DNA from 3 places in the Aquipuribacter hungaricus genome. Region 1 is predicted to be linked to each of the others. Evidence: riboswitches for the same ligand, from Rfam matches in the RefSeq annotation. Region 1 holds a riboswitch; each other region holds the start of a gene.

What was found. A riboswitch is a leader RNA that binds a small molecule or an ion and turns the genes downstream of it on or off. The one in region 1 is predicted to bind S-adenosylmethionine.
Region 2: another riboswitch for S-adenosylmethionine. It lies ahead of WCS02_RS08985 (O-acetylhomoserine aminocarboxypropyltransferase/cysteine synthase family protein); the one in region 1 lies ahead of WCS02_RS17525 (bifunctional o-acetylhomoserine/o-acetylserine sulfhydrylase).
Region 3: another riboswitch for S-adenosylmethionine. It lies ahead of WCS02_RS05850 (MetQ/NlpA family ABC transporter substrate-binding protein); the one in region 1 lies ahead of WCS02_RS17525 (bifunctional o-acetylhomoserine/o-acetylserine sulfhydrylase).

Annotation. Positions count from the first base shown of each region.
Region 1 covers NZ_JBBEOI010000257.1:46-4,705, reverse strand. The annotation lists partial or broken gene WCS02_RS17540 (DUF4192 family protein) at 1-233, shown strand, start outside; gene WCS02_RS17535 (RNA polymerase sigma factor) at 412-1,221, shown strand; gene WCS02_RS17530 (hypothetical protein) at 1,218-1,700, shown strand; SAM riboswitch class IV at 1,811-1,923, shown strand; gene WCS02_RS17525 (bifunctional o-acetylhomoserine/o-acetylserine sulfhydrylase) at 2,153-3,469, shown strand; gene metX (homoserine O-acetyltransferase MetX) at 3,472-4,626, shown strand.
Region 2 covers NZ_JBBEOI010000062.1:8,346-14,120, reverse strand. The annotation lists gene WCS02_RS08995 (APC family permease) at 1-17, opposite strand, end outside; gene WCS02_RS08990 (diguanylate cyclase domain-containing protein) at 86-2,326, opposite strand; SAM riboswitch class I at 2,455-2,542, shown strand; gene WCS02_RS08985 (O-acetylhomoserine aminocarboxypropyltransferase/cysteine synthase family protein) at 2,811-4,367, shown strand; gene WCS02_RS08980 (LLM class flavin-dependent oxidoreductase) at 4,364-5,686, shown strand.
Region 3 covers NZ_JBBEOI010000026.1:17,770-23,544, reverse strand. The annotation lists gene WCS02_RS05865 (OmpA family protein) at 1-161, opposite strand, end outside; gene WCS02_RS05860 (hypothetical protein) at 158-799, opposite strand; gene WCS02_RS05855 (ATP-binding protein) at 856-2,082, opposite strand; SAM riboswitch class I at 2,301-2,396, shown strand; gene WCS02_RS05850 (MetQ/NlpA family ABC transporter substrate-binding protein) at 2,751-3,686, shown strand; gene WCS02_RS05845 (methionine ABC transporter ATP-binding protein) at 3,683-4,522, shown strand; gene WCS02_RS05840 (methionine ABC transporter permease) at 4,515-5,207, shown strand; gene WCS02_RS05835 (LLM class flavin-dependent oxidoreductase) at 5,204-5,775, shown strand, end outside.

The DNA of each region.
Region 1 (4,660 bases):
TCGCCGCGCTCGTCCCCGCCGAGGACCGCGCCGAGGTCCTGGCCGGGCACTCCTGGCTGGCGTGGGTGGCGGGGGAGGGGACGGCAGCGTCGGTCCTCGGCGGGCGGGCGCTGTCCCTGGACCCCACGCAGCCCCTGGCCCGGCTCGTGCTCCGCGCGCTGGACGGCGGCCTCGGCGCGCCGTGGACGGTGGGCGGCAGGTCCGGCGGGGCCTCCTGGGACACCGGCCGGTGACCTCCCTGCGGGCCCGGGCCGGCGGTCGGGTATCAGGCGGCCGCCGCCGGCCTCCTGGGGGCATGGTCCGGTGGTGGTGGTCGTGAGGGGGCAGCGGCTAGCCTCGGCGGGGTCCCGCACCCGCCCGGCGACCCATCCCACGCCGGCGCCCCGGTGCGGCCGGGGACCGGGAGGAACCATGGTCAGCGAGGGCACAGCCCCCACCGCGGACGCAGGCCTGGGCCTGTCCGTGCGGACGGGCCACGAGGTGACGCTGCCGCCGGAGCAGGCCGGGCCGGGACGGCTCGTCCCGCCGCCGGTCCCGCCGCCGGGCCCGTCCGAGGCGCCGGGTCCGTCCGAGGGACAGGGCACGACCGGCGCGGCGGGCACCACCGACCCGTCCGGCGCGGCGGGTCGGGCCGCCGAGGAACCGGACCCGACCCGGCACCGCACCGCGGACGCCGCGGCCCGGCTGTTCCGGCGCTGGACCGAGGGCGACGCCACGGCGAGCTCCGAGCTGGTCTCCCTGCTCACCCCCACGCTCTGGCACACCGCCCGGGCCTACCGCCTGGACCGGGCCACGGCCGAGGACGTCGTGCAGAACGCCTGGCTGGCGCTGGCACGCCGTCGCGACCAGGTGCGGGACCCGCAGGCCGTGATGGCGTGGCTGCTGGTCACCGTGCGCCGCGACGCGGCCCGCACCGCGGCGTCCGCCCTCACCTCCGTCGACGACCCCGGCCCCGTGCTGGCCGCGAGCCCGGACCCCGCACCCGGGCCGGCCGCGGTCGTGGTGGAGCAGGAGAGCGCCAGACGGCTGTGGGAGGCGGTCGGCCGGCTGTCCGAGCGGTGCCAGCGGCTGCTGCGCGTCGTCGCGTTCTCCGACCGGCCGGACTACGCGACCCTGTCGGTCGACCTGGGGATGCCCCTGGGCAGCATCGGCCCGACGCGGGGCCGGTGCCTGAAGAAGCTCCGCGAGGACCTGGGCGACGAGGGGCGGTGGGTCACGTGAGCAGCGCCCCGGAGCAGGACCAGGGCAGCACCGGGCCGGGCCCGGAGCAGCTGCGGGCGATGTGGGAGGCGGCCGACCCGGTGCCCGCCGGTCTGGCCGACCGGGTCGCCTTCGCGCTGCAGGTCGAGGAGCTGACGTCGTCGGACCTCGACCTCGAGCTGGAGCTCATGCGGCTGACCGCCGAGCAGAACGAGGCGGTGGGCAGCCGCGGCGACCAGGTCCGCACCGTGACCTTCGGCAGCGACTCCCTCACCGTCATGCTCGCCCTCAGCGACGTCGAGGGCGGGTCCCGGGTCGACGCCTGGGTCGCCCCCGGCGGGCGCCGGCGGGTGCAGGTCCGCACCGCCGACGGCACCAGCGAGCTGCAGAGCGACAGCACCGGCCGCTTCGCCGTGCCCCTCGTCCGGCCGGGGCACCTGCAGCTGGTGCTGGACGTCGACCAGGGCCGGACCGTCGTCACCCCGGCGCTCACGCTCTAGGGCACGACCGGCGCCGGCGGCCGCCCACCGTGGCCCGGGGGGCGCGCCGGGCGGGTCTCGGCGTGCGGACGCCTGGCGGCCCGTCGTGGGCGTGACGTAGTCTCCGCGCAGGTCATGAGTACCAGCGACAAGCCCCGGCTCGCTGGTCGGCAACCCTCCTCCGCGGTGGGGTGCCCCGGGTGAGGACCTGGCCGTCACCGCCCGGTGCCGGCAAGCGCGGGCCCGTCCGGGCCCCGGTGACCACGGGAGGTCTACATGACCGGCTGTCGCGGCTGACGCGTGCACGACGGCCCACGGGCCGACCCGGTGCAGCCCCTGCCGACCGCGCCCACGGCGCCGCCGGCCCCCGCTGCCCGCACCCGGCCGGCGCGCCCTGCGCCCCCGGCCGCGGCACCGGACCCCAGGTCCCCCCTCGCTGCCCGACCTCGACCCGACCCCGGGAGGTCTCCACCGTGAACGACGCCTGGTCCTTCGAGACCCGCCAGATCCACGCCGGCCAGCAGCCGGACCCCAGCACGGGCGCCCGCGCCCTGCCGATCTACGCCACGACGTCCTACGCCTTCAGCTCCACCGAGCACGCGGAGAACCTGTTCGCGCTCAAGGAGTTCGGCAACATCTACACCCGGATCATGAACCCGACCCAGGACGCGGTCGAGCAGCGCATCGCCAGCCTCGAGGGCGGCGCCGCCGCGCTCCTGGTCTCCAGCGGCCAGGCCGCGGAGACCCTCGCCATCCTCAACGTCGCCGAGGCCGGCGACCACGTCGTGGCCAGCCCCCGGCTGTACGGCGGGACGTACAACCTCCTGCACTACTCGCTGCCCAAGCTCGGCATCTCGGTGTCGTTCGTCGAGGACCCGGACGACCTGGACAGCTGGCGCGCCGCGGTGCGCCCGGAGACGAAGGCGTTCTACGGGGAGACGATCTCCAACCCCTACCAGGACGTCCTCGACATCGAGGGCGTGTCCTCGGTGGCCCACGAGGCCGGCGTGCCGCTCATCGTCGACAACACCGTGGCGACCCCGTTCCTGCTGCGGCCCCTGGAGCACGGCGCCGACGTCGTCGTGCACTCGGCGACCAAGTTCCTGGGCGGGCACGGCACCGTCGTCGCCGGGGCCATCGTCGACGGCGGCCGGTTCGACTACGCCGCCCAGCCGGAGAAGTTCCCCGGGTTCAACACCCCGGACCCGAGCTACAACGGCCTGGTGTACGCCCGCGACCTCGGCGTCGGCAGCCCCCTGGGCGCCAACCTCGCCTACGTCCTCAAGGCCCGGGTGCAGCTGCTGCGCGACCTCGGCGCCGCCGTGAGCCCGTTCAACGCCTTCCTCATCGCCCAGGGGATCGAGACGCTGAGCCTGCGGATGGAGCGGCACGTCTCCAACGCCCACGCCGTGGCCTCGTGGCTGGAGGCGCGCGAGGACGTGGAGCGCGTCGCCTACGCCAGCCTGCCGAGCAGCCCGTGGCACGAGCGGGCGGCCAAGTACACGCCGCGCGGCTCCGGGTCGGTGCTCGCCTTCGAGATCGCCGGCGGCCTGGAGGCGGGCCGGCGGTTCGTCGAGGGCCTCGAGCTGCACAGCCACGTCGCGAACATCGGCGACGTGCGCAGCCTCGTCATCCACCCCGCCTCGACGACGCACAGCCAGCTCAGCGAGGCCGAGCAGGCCGCCAGCGGCGTCACCCCGGGGCTCGTGCGGCTCTCGGTCGGCCTGGAGCACATCGACGACATCCTCGCCGACCTCGAGGCGGGCTTCCGGGCGGCGAAGGGAGCCTGAGCGTGCGGGCGTGGCAGGACGGGGACCCGGTCGGCGGACGGACGTTCGTCGACGTCGGCGACGTGCGCACCGAGCACGGGCCGACGATCCCCGGGGTGCGCGTGGCCTACGAGTCGTGGGGCACCCCGCGCACCGGGCCCGACGGCACCGTGGAGAACGCCGTCCTCGTCCTGCACGCCCTCACCGGCGACTCCCACGTCGTCGGCCCGGTCGGCCCCGGGCACCCCTCGCCCGGGTGGTGGGGAGGGGTCGTCGGCGACGGCCTCGCCGTGGACACCTCGCGCTGGTTCGTCGTCGCACCCAACGTGCTCGGCGGCTGCCAGGGGACCACCGGCCCCGGCAGCCCGGACCCCGACGGCCGGGCCTGGGGGAGCCGGTTCCCCGCGGTCACCGTCCGGGACCAGGTCGCGGCGGAGGCGCTGCTGGCCGACGCGCTCGGCATCCGTCGCTGGGCGCTGGTCGTGGGCGGGTCCATGGGCGGGATGCGCGCGCTGGAGTGGGGCGTCACCTCGCCCGAGCGCGTCGCCTCGCTCGTCGTGCTCGCCAGCACCGCCGCCGCCTCCGGCGACCAGATCGCGTGGTGCGCCCCGCAGCTGGCCGCCATCACCTCCGACCCCGCCTGGCTGGGCGGGGACTACCACGCCGCGGGCGGCGAGGGCCCGGTCGAGGGCCTCGGCGTCGCCCGGCGCATCGCCCACGTGACCTACCGCTCGCGCGAGGAGATGGACAGCCGGTTCGGCCGCGACCCGCAGCCGGGGGAGGACCCGGGCACCGGCGGGCGCTACGCGGTGGAGTCCTACCTCGACCACCAGGCGGGCAAGCTCGCGCGCCGCTTCGACGCCGCCTCCTACGTCACCCTCACCCGGGCCATGAACAGCCACGACGTCGGCCGGGGCCGCGGCGGCACGGAGGCGGCCCTGGCACGGGTCACCGCGGCCACGACCGTCGTGGGGATCAGCTCGGACCGGCTGTACCCGCTGGAGCAGCAGGAGCACGTCGCGGCGCACGTCCCCGGCGCGCGGCTGGTCACCGTGCCCTCCCGGTACGGCCACGACGGGTTCCTCGTGGAGACCGCGGCCGTGGCCGGCGTGCTGTCGCAGGTGCTCGGGGGCAGCGCCCACGACGACGAGGTGCGCCGGGCCCGCTGCGGCGCCTGAGCGGGCGCCTGGCGCGCCGGTGCCCCTCGGGTCC
Region 2 (5,775 bases), on a different contig from region 1:
CCGGGAGGTGTGGTCACGCGCCCTGCCTACCTGCTCCAAGGTCGCGGGGCACCCCGGCGCAGGCCGGGGCACCCCCGGCCGGTGCTCAGGCGGGGCTGGTCGCTGGGCTGCTGGCAGGGCTGCTGGCAGGGCTGCTGGCAGGGCTCGTGGCGGCGCTCGTGGCGGGGCTCGCAGCCGGGCCGGTGCGCTGCGGGACGACCGTCCAGCCCGGTGCGGGACGCCCGACGTGGGGCCCCTGGACCAGGTGCACGCCGGCGCCGCGCAGCGCCTGCAGGTCCGCGGCGGAGTCGACGCCCTCGGCGCAGACCCGGGCACCGGCGGTGTCGGCGAGCCGGACCACGAGCTCGAGCAGCTGCAGCCGGACCGGGTCGCCCGCGCAGCCGACGACGACCGCCCGGTCGACCTTGACGACCGCGGGCCGTACCTCCAGCAGCAGTCCGATGTCGCCCCGGCCGGCGCCGAGGTCGTCGACGGCCAGCACCGCCCCGCGGCCTCGGAGGGTGGCCAGCGCCTCGTCCCGGGACAGCGAGCCGACCGGCAGGCGGGGCTGCGCGGCGGGGGGCAGGTCCTCGACGAGCTCGACGACCAGGCCGGCGAGGTCGGCGGGGACCGCGTCCCAGAACCGGGCCGAGCAGGCGGCCGCCGTGCTCAGGTGGACGAACAGCTCGGAGTCCTCGGGGCGGCCGGGGACGGCGACGGCGCGGCGGAGCAGGTGCGCCTCCAGAAGGTCGCCGTAGCCCTCCTCGTGCGCCCGGCGCAGCACCCGGCGCACGTCGGCGTCGTGGGCGAACCGGGCGGAGGCCTCGTGGCCGACCAGGCGCCCGTCGGGCGCGCCGACGATGGGCTGGAGGACGACGCGCGTGTCCTCGGCCCAGGTGGGCAGCTCGGGCGACGGCCCGCCGGCGGAGGCGGCGACCACGCGGTCGCGGCCGAGGCGCTTGGCCTCGTACAGGGCGGTGTCCGCCGCGCCGACCGCCGCGTCGGGGTCGGTGGCCGGGTCCCACACCGCGACGCCGGCCGAGAACGACTGCGACCCCGGCGTGACCCACCGCAGGTCGTCCACGAGCCGGCACGCCGTCGCGCTGTCGGTGCCGGGCAGCAGGACCGCGAACTCCTCGCCGCCGTACCGGGCGAGGAAGCCTCCGTGGGCCTCGAGCTCGGCGGTCCACGCGGTGGCCGCCTCGCGCAGGAGCCGGTCCCCGGCCTGGTGGCCGTGCTGGTCGTTGTAGCGCTTGAACCGGTCGAGGTCGAGCAGGCTGACGGCGAGCGGCTCGCCGGTGTCACGGGCGACGGCGCAGGCGCGGGACAGCTCGTGGTCCCAGGTGCGCCGGTTCGGCACGCCCGTGAGGCCGTCGACCCTGGCCAGGGCGGACAGCTGCACCGCCTGCACCTGGACCTGCTCCAGCAGCCCGCCCATCCGGGCCAGGACGAGCAGGGACAGGACGACCGCCCCGACGGCGGTGGCCTCCCAGGCCACGTCGTCGTCCGCCCAGCCGTCGGCCACCAGCGTCGCCGCGGGCAGCGTCGAGGCCACCGCGAGGGCGACCATGCGGCCCCGGGTGACGCGGGCGCGCTGGCGGGGGGCCGGCTCGGTGACCAGCAGCATCGAGGGGTGGCAGGTGGACACCGCGACGAGGACGTACGACGCGAGCCACAGCGCGTCCGTCCACGGCGCCTGGAAGCCGGGGCCGGAGAGGACGGTGCCCGCGTTCCACGCCGCGTCCGCGCCCCAGGTGGTGAGCAGCGCCCACACCAGCGCCCGGTAGGAGCCCGTGCGGGCGCCGGGGGTGGCCAGCAGGCGCGCGAGGACGGCGAGGAGGAACAGGTCGAGCAGGGGGTAGGCCGAGGCGACGAGCTTGCCGCCGAGCGTGAGGCCGGAGTCGACGGCCGCCGGCGCGACGAGGAACACCCACGTCGGCACCGCGACGCCCGCGGCGACGATGGCGGCGTCGAGCACCGCGGTCCGGTCGCGGCCGGCGCCCCGGGTGCGGGCCAGCATGAGCGTGCCGACCGCCAGACAGACGTAGCCGAGGAGGTAGAAGATGTCCGACACCGCGGGGAAGACCTCGAGGCCGAGCACGTTGTTCTCCGTGGTCCACACCGCGTCGCCGGCGACCCAGGCGCTGAACCCGGCCAGCACCCAGCGCCAGGCCCAGGGCCGCTGCGGGGCCGCGCGGACCAGGCTCACCCAGGCCAGCACCAGCGACAGCGTGGCGACCACCTCGTACAGGCCGACGACGCCGGTCGTGACCGCGCCGCGGGTCACGAGGTTGGCGGCGACGCCGAGGGCGAGCAGGCCGCAGGCTGCCTGGCTGGGGGTGGGCACGAGCCTGGATCGTCGCGGCGAGGGCCCGGCCCGAGGTCCCGGCGGCCGGTGCACCCGAACGGACGACGCGGCGTCCGCATCCCGGACGGCAGGTTGACAGCCCGGACGCTGCTCCGCTGTCCTGCACGTCAACATCCAGAGCGACCGAGAGACCTGGCTCGTCGACGTCGCAGCAACCTCCCCGCGGGGAACGGTGCTACCGCCAGGACCGATGGGAGCCCCCTGTGCGCACGCCGACCACCGCCTGGTCCGACCTCGTCGTCGACCTGCACCGCTGCTGCACCAGCAGCATGTGCCGCCCCTGCTGAGGCGCACCACCCCCGCACCACCCGGCCGCACCACCTGCCGCCGCGTCCCGCGCGCGCCGCGGTGGCACCCCGCGGCACCCCGCGCGACGTCGCGCACCCCCACCCCAGCAGGGCCGCGAGGCCGCACCCGGGCACCCCCCGGCGAGCGCCCGCGGCCACCGACACCAGGAGAGACCGTGCCCGAGCACGCCCGCCCCAGCGCCACCGCCCGTCCCACCGCCACCCGTCCCACCCCTGCCGGTCCCGCCGCCACCCGTCCCGGCACCACGGACCACCACCACGACCGTCAGGACCGTCACGACCGGGCCCCCGGCTTCGCCACCGAGCAGGTCCACGGCGGGGAGGCCCCCGAGGACGGCTTCGGCGCCCGCGTCACGCCGGTCCACCTGACGGCGGGGTTCGTCTTCGACTCCTTCGCCCACGCCCGGGCCCGCTTCGCCGGCGAGGACGACGGCTACACCTACACGCGGATCGGCAACCCCACGGTGGCCGCGCTGGAGCGGCGCCTGGCCCGGCTCGAGGGCGGGGCCGAGGCGGTCGTCGTGGGCAGCGGCCAGGCCGCCGTCACCGTCGCGCTGCTGGGCCTGCTGCAGGCCGGGGACCACCTGCTCGCGGCGAGCACGATCTACGAGGGCTCCCGCGGGCTGTTCCTGGAGAACTTCGCCCGGTTCGGCATCGAGGTCGACCTGGTCGAGGACCCCACCGACCTCGACGCGTGGCGCGCGCTGGTCCGGCCCACCACCCGGGCGCTGTTCGGGGAGTCGATCAGCAACCCCACGAACGTCGTCCTCGACGTCGCGGGCGTCGCCGGGGTCGCCCACGAGGCCGGCGTCCCGCTCGTCGTGGACTCCACGCTGGCCACCCCGTACCTGCTGCGCCCGCTCGAGCACGGCGCCGACGTCGTCGTGCACTCGGCCAGCAAGTTCCTCGCCGGGCACGGCGCCTCCCTGGGCGGCGCCCTGGTCGTGGCCGAGCACGTCGTCGCGGACCCCCGGCTGTTCGCCCACCTCGTCGAGCCGTCGGCGCTGCTGGGCGGTCGCAGCTGGACCGACGTCCACGGCTCCCGCGCGTACGTCGCCTACGCCCGGGCGGTCATCGCGTCCCGGCTGGGTCCGACGATCTCCCCGCTCAACGCCTTCCTCGTCCAGCAGGGCCTGCAGACGCTGTCGCTGCGGCTGCGCCAGCACTGCGCCGGGGCGCTGGCCGTCGCGGGCTGGCTCGCGGCCCGCCCGGAGGTCGCCTCGGTCCGCTACGCCGGCCTGCCGGGCGACCCGTCGGCCGACCTGGCCGCCCGCTACCTGCCCCGCGGGGCCGGGTCGGTGCTGTGCGTCACCCTGCACGGCGGGGAGGCCGCCGCGGAGCGCTTCGTCGACGGGGTGCGGCTGTTCAGCCGGATGACGCACCTGGGCGACGTCCGCTCCCTCGTCCTGCACCCGGCGAGCACCACGCACGCCCACCGCGACCCGGCGGAGCTGGCTGCCGCCGGCATCCACCCCGGGACGGTCCGGCTGTCGATCGGCACCGAGGAGCCCGAGGACCTGCTCGCCGACCTCGAGGGCGCGCTCGCCGCCGTCCGTGGCGAGCCCCTCCCGCCGGCCCGCCCCGCCCTGGGCACCGCGGACGGCACGGACGAGCTGGACGAGCTGGACGAGGCCGACGGGGCCGGCTGGCCCGACGGGTCACGCTGGGCCGACGCAGCGCACCTGTCGGGGCTGGTCGGGGCCCTGGCGTGAGCAGGCTGCAGCACCTGGGCTGGTTCTTCTCCAGCGGCTTCCGGCCGCAGGCGTGGGGCCGTCCCGAGCACCGGTGGGGCTACCGCTGGCAGGAGCCGCGGCTCTACCAGCACAGCGTGCGGGAGCTCGAGCAGGCCGGGCTCGACCTGGTCGTCATGGAGGACGCGGTCTCCCTCGGCAGCCCGGACACCCTCGACCTCCGGGTGCGGGCGGCGTACGGCGGCCCCAAGCACGACCCCCTGCTGCTCGCGCCCTACCTGTTCGACGCCACGTCGCGGATCGGGCTGGCCCCGACGGTCAACGCCGGCATCACGCCGCCGTACCTGGCCGCGCGGCAGGCCTCGACGCTGCACCACCTGTCGGGACGACGGTTCGGGCTCAACGTGGTGACCGACGTCGGCAGCGCGCGGCACGTCGGCGCCCAGCCCCTGGCCCACGACGCCGCCTACGACCGCGCCGGGGAGTGGACCGAGCTCGTCCGGCGGCTGTGGCGCAGCTGGGGCCCCGGCGCCCTGGTCGCCGACGAGGAGACAGGCCGCTACGCCGACGGCTCCCTCGTCGACGCCTTCCAGCACCGGGGCGAGTACTTCGACGTCGACGGCCCGCTCAACGCGGTGCCCTTCACCGACGGTGACGACCCCGTGGTCGTCTCGCCCGGCGGGTCGCCGCGCGGGCTGGCGTACGCCGGCAGCCACTCCCAGGTCCAGCTCGCCCTGTGCCCGCTGGACCCCGCCCGGGTGCGCGCCTACCGGCAGACGGTCCACGACGCCGCCGTCGCCGCCGGCCGGACCCCCGCCGACGTCAAGGTCCTGTTCGTGCTCAAGCCCGAGGTGGTGGCCAGCCCCGAGGAGGCCCGCCGCCGGGTCGAGGCCTCGCTGCACCCCGACGACGCCGCGCTGCTGGAGGTGGCGGCGGCCTGGTCCAGCGACCTGGAGACCGACCTCACCCGGCTGCCGCTGGACGCCCCCCTGGACGAGGGCAGCTTCGGCGACCACGTCTCCCGCGGCACCATCAAGGGGCTGCTGGGCGCCGAGGGCCGGCTCGGCGTCGACACGCTGCGCACGCTGCTGGCCCGCAAGGCGCGCAAGGGCCTGCTGTCGGAGCGGACGGGGCTCGTGGGCACCGCCGCGGAGCTCGCCGACCTCGTCGAGCAGATGGGCGAGGAGGCCGACAACGACGGCTTCCTGCTGTCCGGCGACCTGCACCCGGTGACGGTGCACCGCATGCTCGACGACCTCGTCCCGGAGCTCCGCCACCGCGGCCTGCTGCGCGACGAGCTGGGCACCGGCGGGCTCCGGGCCAACCTCTTCGACTTCTGAGGTGGTCCCCGGGGGTCGCCGGGAGGTCGCCGGACGCCTGTGACGACATCGTGGGCGTAGGAGGGCGCCGGGCGGGGTAGTCCCCCTCC
Region 3 (5,775 bases), on a different contig from region 1:
GTGGCGGCCGCCGGCGGCACCGCGGTGCGGGCAGCCCCGGTCGGCTCCGGCGAGCTGCCCGACCAGGCCGGGGCCGCCACCAGGACCAGCGACACCGCGGCGACAGCGGCCGAGGCCGCGAGCAGAGACCCGGCGGCGCCGGAGGTGCGGCCCCGGCTCACCGCTCGAGCGTGACGCCGGTGAAGGCGCCCACCGAGGGGATGACCACGTCGACCGTCGTCGTGCTCTCGGGCGGGGCGGAGAAGGTGGACGAGAACGTCTTCGAGCCCCCCTCCTCCAGCCCGCCGCCGCTGTTGAGCGCGACCGCGCAGACGCACGTGCCCTCGGAGTCGTAGGCGACGAGGTGGCGCGTGGCCTCAGCCGGGTCGAGCACGTACACGCCGTCGGTGCTGTACGCCGTGACCCCGTTCTCGTCCCCCTCGCGGGTGGTCCCGTCGTCGAAGACGTCGTTCACCGAGAAGATGCTGTCGCTGACGCGCAGGACCCGCAGCGTGAAGACGACGGTCATCAGCTCCTCCTGCACCGCGACCCCGTTGAGGTCGACCTCGAAGTCGCCGTAGCTGCTCGACGCCGGCCGGGTGGCGACCACCGGCAGCTCGCCGGACAGGTCGACGCTCTCGGTGCCGGCCGCCGCCAGCAGGACGTCGACGGTCTCCCCGATCTCCTGCGTCTGGCCCTCGCCGGGCCCCGGCGCCGCACCGGTGGGGTCGTCGTCGGCCTCGGAGCCCCCGAGGGTGCAGCCGCCGAGCAGCACGGACGCGAGCAGCGCGGCGGCGACGGGCATCGGTCGGTGCGTCATACGGTCCCCCTGAGGCGCGCCGGCGACCCGCACGGCGTCGGCGCGGAGTCTGCCACTCAGCCGTCCTGCCGGCGGAGGTAGCGCCCGAAGTGCGGCACCGAGAAGGCGATCCGGCCGCGCTCGGCGCTGTAGACCAGGCCCTTCTTGATGAGAGCGTCCCGGGCCGGGGACAGCGACTGCGGCTTACGGCCGAGCAGCGCGGCGACGGCCGCCGTCGGCACGGCGTCGTCGCCGTCGGCCCGGGCCAGGCCCTCGTCCGCGGTCGCGTCGCGCGGCTGGGCGAGCACGTCGGCCATCGCGCGCAGGTACTCCCGCTCGGCCGGGGTCGCGCGCTCGTAGCGGGAGCCGAAGAAGCCCACGGCCAGCTCCGACTGCGCGATCGGCACGGCGACCCGGACGTCGTCGGCGGTGACGGGGCTGCGCGTCGCCACGTCCCAGACGGTCTTGCCGTACTCCTGGACGAAGTACGGGTAGCCCGCGGTCGCCTCGTACATCGCGTCCAGGGCGTCGGGGGTGAACTCGGCGTCCTCCTCCTTGGCCGGGGCGGTGAGCGCGCGGTCGGCGGCCTCGCGGTCGAGCCGGTCGATCCGGGCGTAGCGGAACAGCCGCTCGCTGTAGGACTTGCTCGCCGACAGCACCGCCGGGAGGTGGGGCAGCCCCGCCCCGACGACGACGAACGGCAGCCCAGCCTGGCTGATCTCGTGGGCGGCGGCGCACAGCGCCGACACGTCCTCCGCCGACAGGTCCTGCATCTCGTCGAGGAACACCGCGACGCCCTTGCCGCAGTCGCCGGCGAGGCCCCCGATGTCCACGAGCAGCTCGACGAGGTCGATCTCCATGTCGCCGGAGTCCGCGCGCCCGGCGACCACGGGCACGTCGATGCCCGGCTGCCACCGGTCGCGCACCTTGGTGTCGGCCTGGTTGTGACGCAGCGCGAAGGACTTGAGGACACCGAGGACGTGCTCGGTCTCGCTGGCCGGGGCGCTCAGCTCCCGCACGGCCAGGTGCAGGGCCGCCGACAGCGGGCGGCGCAGGGACTGGTCCGGGCGCGCCTCTACCTTGCCCGTCCCCCAGCCCCGCCGGACCGCCTGCGAGCGCAGGGTGTTGAGCAGCACGGTCTTGCCCACGCCCCGCAGGCCGGTGAGGACGATGCTCCGCTCCGGCCGGCCGCGCCCGACCCTGGTGAGCATGACCTCGAAGGCCTCGAGCTCGCCGTCGCGGCCGGCGAGCTCGGGCGGGCGCTGGCCGGCGCCGGGGGCGTAGGGGTTGCGGACGGGGTCCATGCCAGGACCGTATCCGGCTGTCTAGCGTCCGCAGGAGAAGCGCGTAGACGGCACGATCGCGTGTCGGGGGCCGCATCCACCGCCGGTCGCGAGCCTCGTCTACGCCTGTCTAGCGCGTTACCGAGCGAGCCGTAGACACGAGCATCGACCAGCGGTGTCCCACTGGTGGACACGGTGCGTCAACAGCGTCCGGCGCCCTGCTACCTTCGCGCCAGCACCACCCATCCAGAGCGGCCGAGAGACCTGACTCGACGACGCCGCAGCAACCATCCCGGGCCTCCCGGGACAGGTGCTCATGTCAGGACCGATGGAGGACTGGCATGACCCTGCCCAGCGCACCCGCCCGCCGACCGCTGCCGCCCGGGAGCACCGCGCGCTGTCGCGGCTGACCCCGCCCGCACCCCCGCGCACCCGGTGACCGGACCCCTCCGGCACCGCCACCACGACGACGTGGGCTGCACCCCTGCGGGTGCCGCCGACCGTCCGCGGCGCCGTCCCGCGCGCAGCCCCGGCCCCCCGCGAACGTCCGCACCCGCGCCCCGGGCCGGGCGGCAGCCCCCGACCGCACCCCCGGCCCCGCAGCCCGCACCCCGCACCTGACCTCCCACCGCCCGCACACCCGGTCCGGCCCGCACCGGTCCAGCCCGTCCCGTCCCAGGAGGACTCCCATGAGCACCACCCCCCGCCCCTCGACCACCCGTCGCGCCGCCCTCGGTACCGGGCTGCTGGTCGGCGCCCTCGTCGTGGCCGGCTGCGGCGCCGGCGGCGAGGCCTCCTCCGCCGAGCCCGCCGCCTCCGGGTCCGCCGGCGGCGGTGCCCCTGCGGGCGACCGCGAGATCACCGTCGTGGCGACCGACACCCCGGCCTACTCCGGCCCGCTCGAGATCGCCGCCGAGACGCTCGAGGCCGACGGCTGGACCGTCGACATCACGTACGTCACCGACATCGTGCAGCCGAACAACGCGGTCTCCACCGGGGAGTTCGACTTCAACTTCTTCCAGCACGGCGCCTACCTGCAGACGTTCAACCGCGACAACGGCACCGACGTCGTCCCGCTGTTCTACGCGGTCGGCTCCCCCGCCGGCGTGTACTCCGTGACGCACGACAGCATCGAGGACCTGCCCGACGGCGCCCGGATCGCGCTGCCCGTCGACCCGGCGAACAACGGCCGCGCGCTGCACCTGCTCGCCGGGGCCGGGCTGCTCGAGCTCGCCGAGGGCGCCCAGGTGGTCTCCACGAGCCAGGAGGACATCACCGACAACCCGCGCGGCTTCGAGTTCGTCGAGGTCGACCAGCAGACGCTCACGCAGACCCTGCCCGACGTCGACGCCGGCTTCCTCTTCATCCGCCAGGCCATCGAGATGGAGCTCGACCCCAACGAGGACGCGCTGCTGTTCGAGGACGACCTGGACGCCATCCCCTACCGGATCGTCTTCGGCGGCGCCCCCGACGCGGTCGGCTCCGAGAAGACCGAGGCGCTGCGCGAGGCGTTCCAGAGCGACGAGGTGCGGGCGTTCTACACCGACTTCTACGGCGACTGGGCGCCGCTGCCCTGGGACGAGGACCCGCAGGAGCAGGTCGCCGACTGGTGGACCGAGGGGTGATCACCCTCCGCGGGGTCACGAAGACCTTCACCACCGCCGGCGGCACCACGACGGCCGTCGACGACGTCGACCTGCACGTCGAGCGCGGCGCCGTGCAGGGGATCATCGGCTTCAGCGGTGCCGGCAAGTCGACCCTGGTCCGCACCGTCAACCTGCTCGAGCGGCCCGACAGCGGCTCGGTCGTCGTCGACGGCGAGGAGCTGACGACGCTGCCGGAGCGCGAGCTGCGCGCCCGGCGGGCCAAGATCGGCATGATCTTCCAGCACTTCAACCTGCTGGAGAACCTCACCGCGGCCCAGAACGTCGAGCTCGCGCTCCGCGTCGCGGGTGCCCCCAAGGCAGGGCGCGCGGCCAAGGTGGCCCGGAGCCTCGCGGTCGTCGACCTGTCCGACAAGGCCGACGCCTACCCGTCCAAGCTGTCGGGCGGGCAGAAGCAGCGGGTGGCGATCGCCCGGGCGCTGGCCAACGAGCCGTCGGTGCTGCTGTGCGACGAGCCGACCAGCGCGGTCGACCCGCAGACGACGATCACGGTGCTGCAGTACCTCAAGGAGGTCAACGAGCGCCTGGGCATCACCATCGTCCTGGTCACCCACCAGATGAACGTCGTCAAGGCCCTGGCCGGGGACGTCGCCGTCATGGAGTCCGGCCGGGTCGTCGAGCACCTGCGCCTGGACGGCAGCCCGCTGGCCCCGCGCAGCGAGATCGCCCGCTTCCTGCTCGACGACGAGATCCGGCTCGCCCCCGTCGACCACGGCCGGACCGAGCCCGACGCCGTCGTCCCACCGCGGGCCCCGGTCTCGCTGGACCGGCTGGAGGCGGTGGTGGAGCGTGGCTGAGACCGCAGGCCTGGGCGCCGAGCTCGCCCGCGTCGTCGACGTCCTGCCCGAGATGGGCGCCGCTCTCGGCGAGACCGCCCTCATGGTCGCCATCGCCGTGCCGCTCGCGGTGCTCGTCGCCGTCCCGCTCGGGATGCTCATGTACGCCACCCGGCCCGGTGGCCTGGCACCGAGCCCGCTCGTCTACCGGGCGGTCAACACGGTCGTCAACGTCGTCCGGTCGTTCCCGTTCATCATCCTGCTCATCGCCATGATCCCCATCACCCGGCTCGTGGTCGGGACCAGCCTGGGGACGGTCGCGGTGACCGTGCCGCTGACCGTCAACGCCGCCGCCTACCTGGCCCGCTTCGTCGAGCAGAACCTGCTCCAGGTCCCGCTCGGCGTCGTCGAGGCCGCACGCTCCCTGGGCGCCGGCAAGGTCCGCACCCTGTGGAGCGTCCTGCTCGTCGAGGCCCGGCCCGCCCTGGCCGGCTCCATCACGATCATGGTCGTGAGCTTCATCTCGTACTCCGCGATCGCCGGCCTGGCCGGCGGCGGCGGCATCGGCGACTTCGCCATCCGGTACGGCTACTACCGCTACGAGACGGGGGTGATGGTCGCGACGGTCGTGGTGATCATCGTGCTCGTCCAGCTGGTGCAGGCCGCCGGGACCCTGACCGTGCGACGACTGGACAAGCGCCTGTGAGCACCCCCGACCCCGGTACCGCCCCCGCCCCCTTGCCCGGTCCCGGCGCACCCGGGCGTCCCCGGCTGCTGCTGAGCGCGTTCCTCATGGCCACGCCCGGCCACATCCTGGAGGGGCTGTGGCGCCACCCCCGCGCCCAGCAGGACCGCTACGACGAGCTGTCGCTGTGGACGGACCTGGCCCGCCAGCTCGAGGACGCCCGGTTCGACGCGATGTTCTTCGCCGACGTGGTCGGGCTCTACGGCGACCACCGGGGTGGCTGGGACACCTTCGTCCGCGAGGGCATCCAGATCCCCTCGCTCGACCCGTCGGTGATGCTGTCCGCCCTTGGCGCCGTCACCGAGCACATCGGCCTGGCGTGGACGAGCTCCGTCATCCAAGAGCACCCGTTCACGTTCGCCCGCCGCGCGGCGACGCTCGACCACCTCACCCGCGGCCGGGTCGGCTGGAACATCGTCACCTCGGCCCTGGAGAACGCTCACCGCAACTACGGCCTGCCCGGGCTCACCCCCCACGACGAGCGCTACGCCTGGGCCGAGGAGTACGTCGACGTCGTCTACAAGCTGCT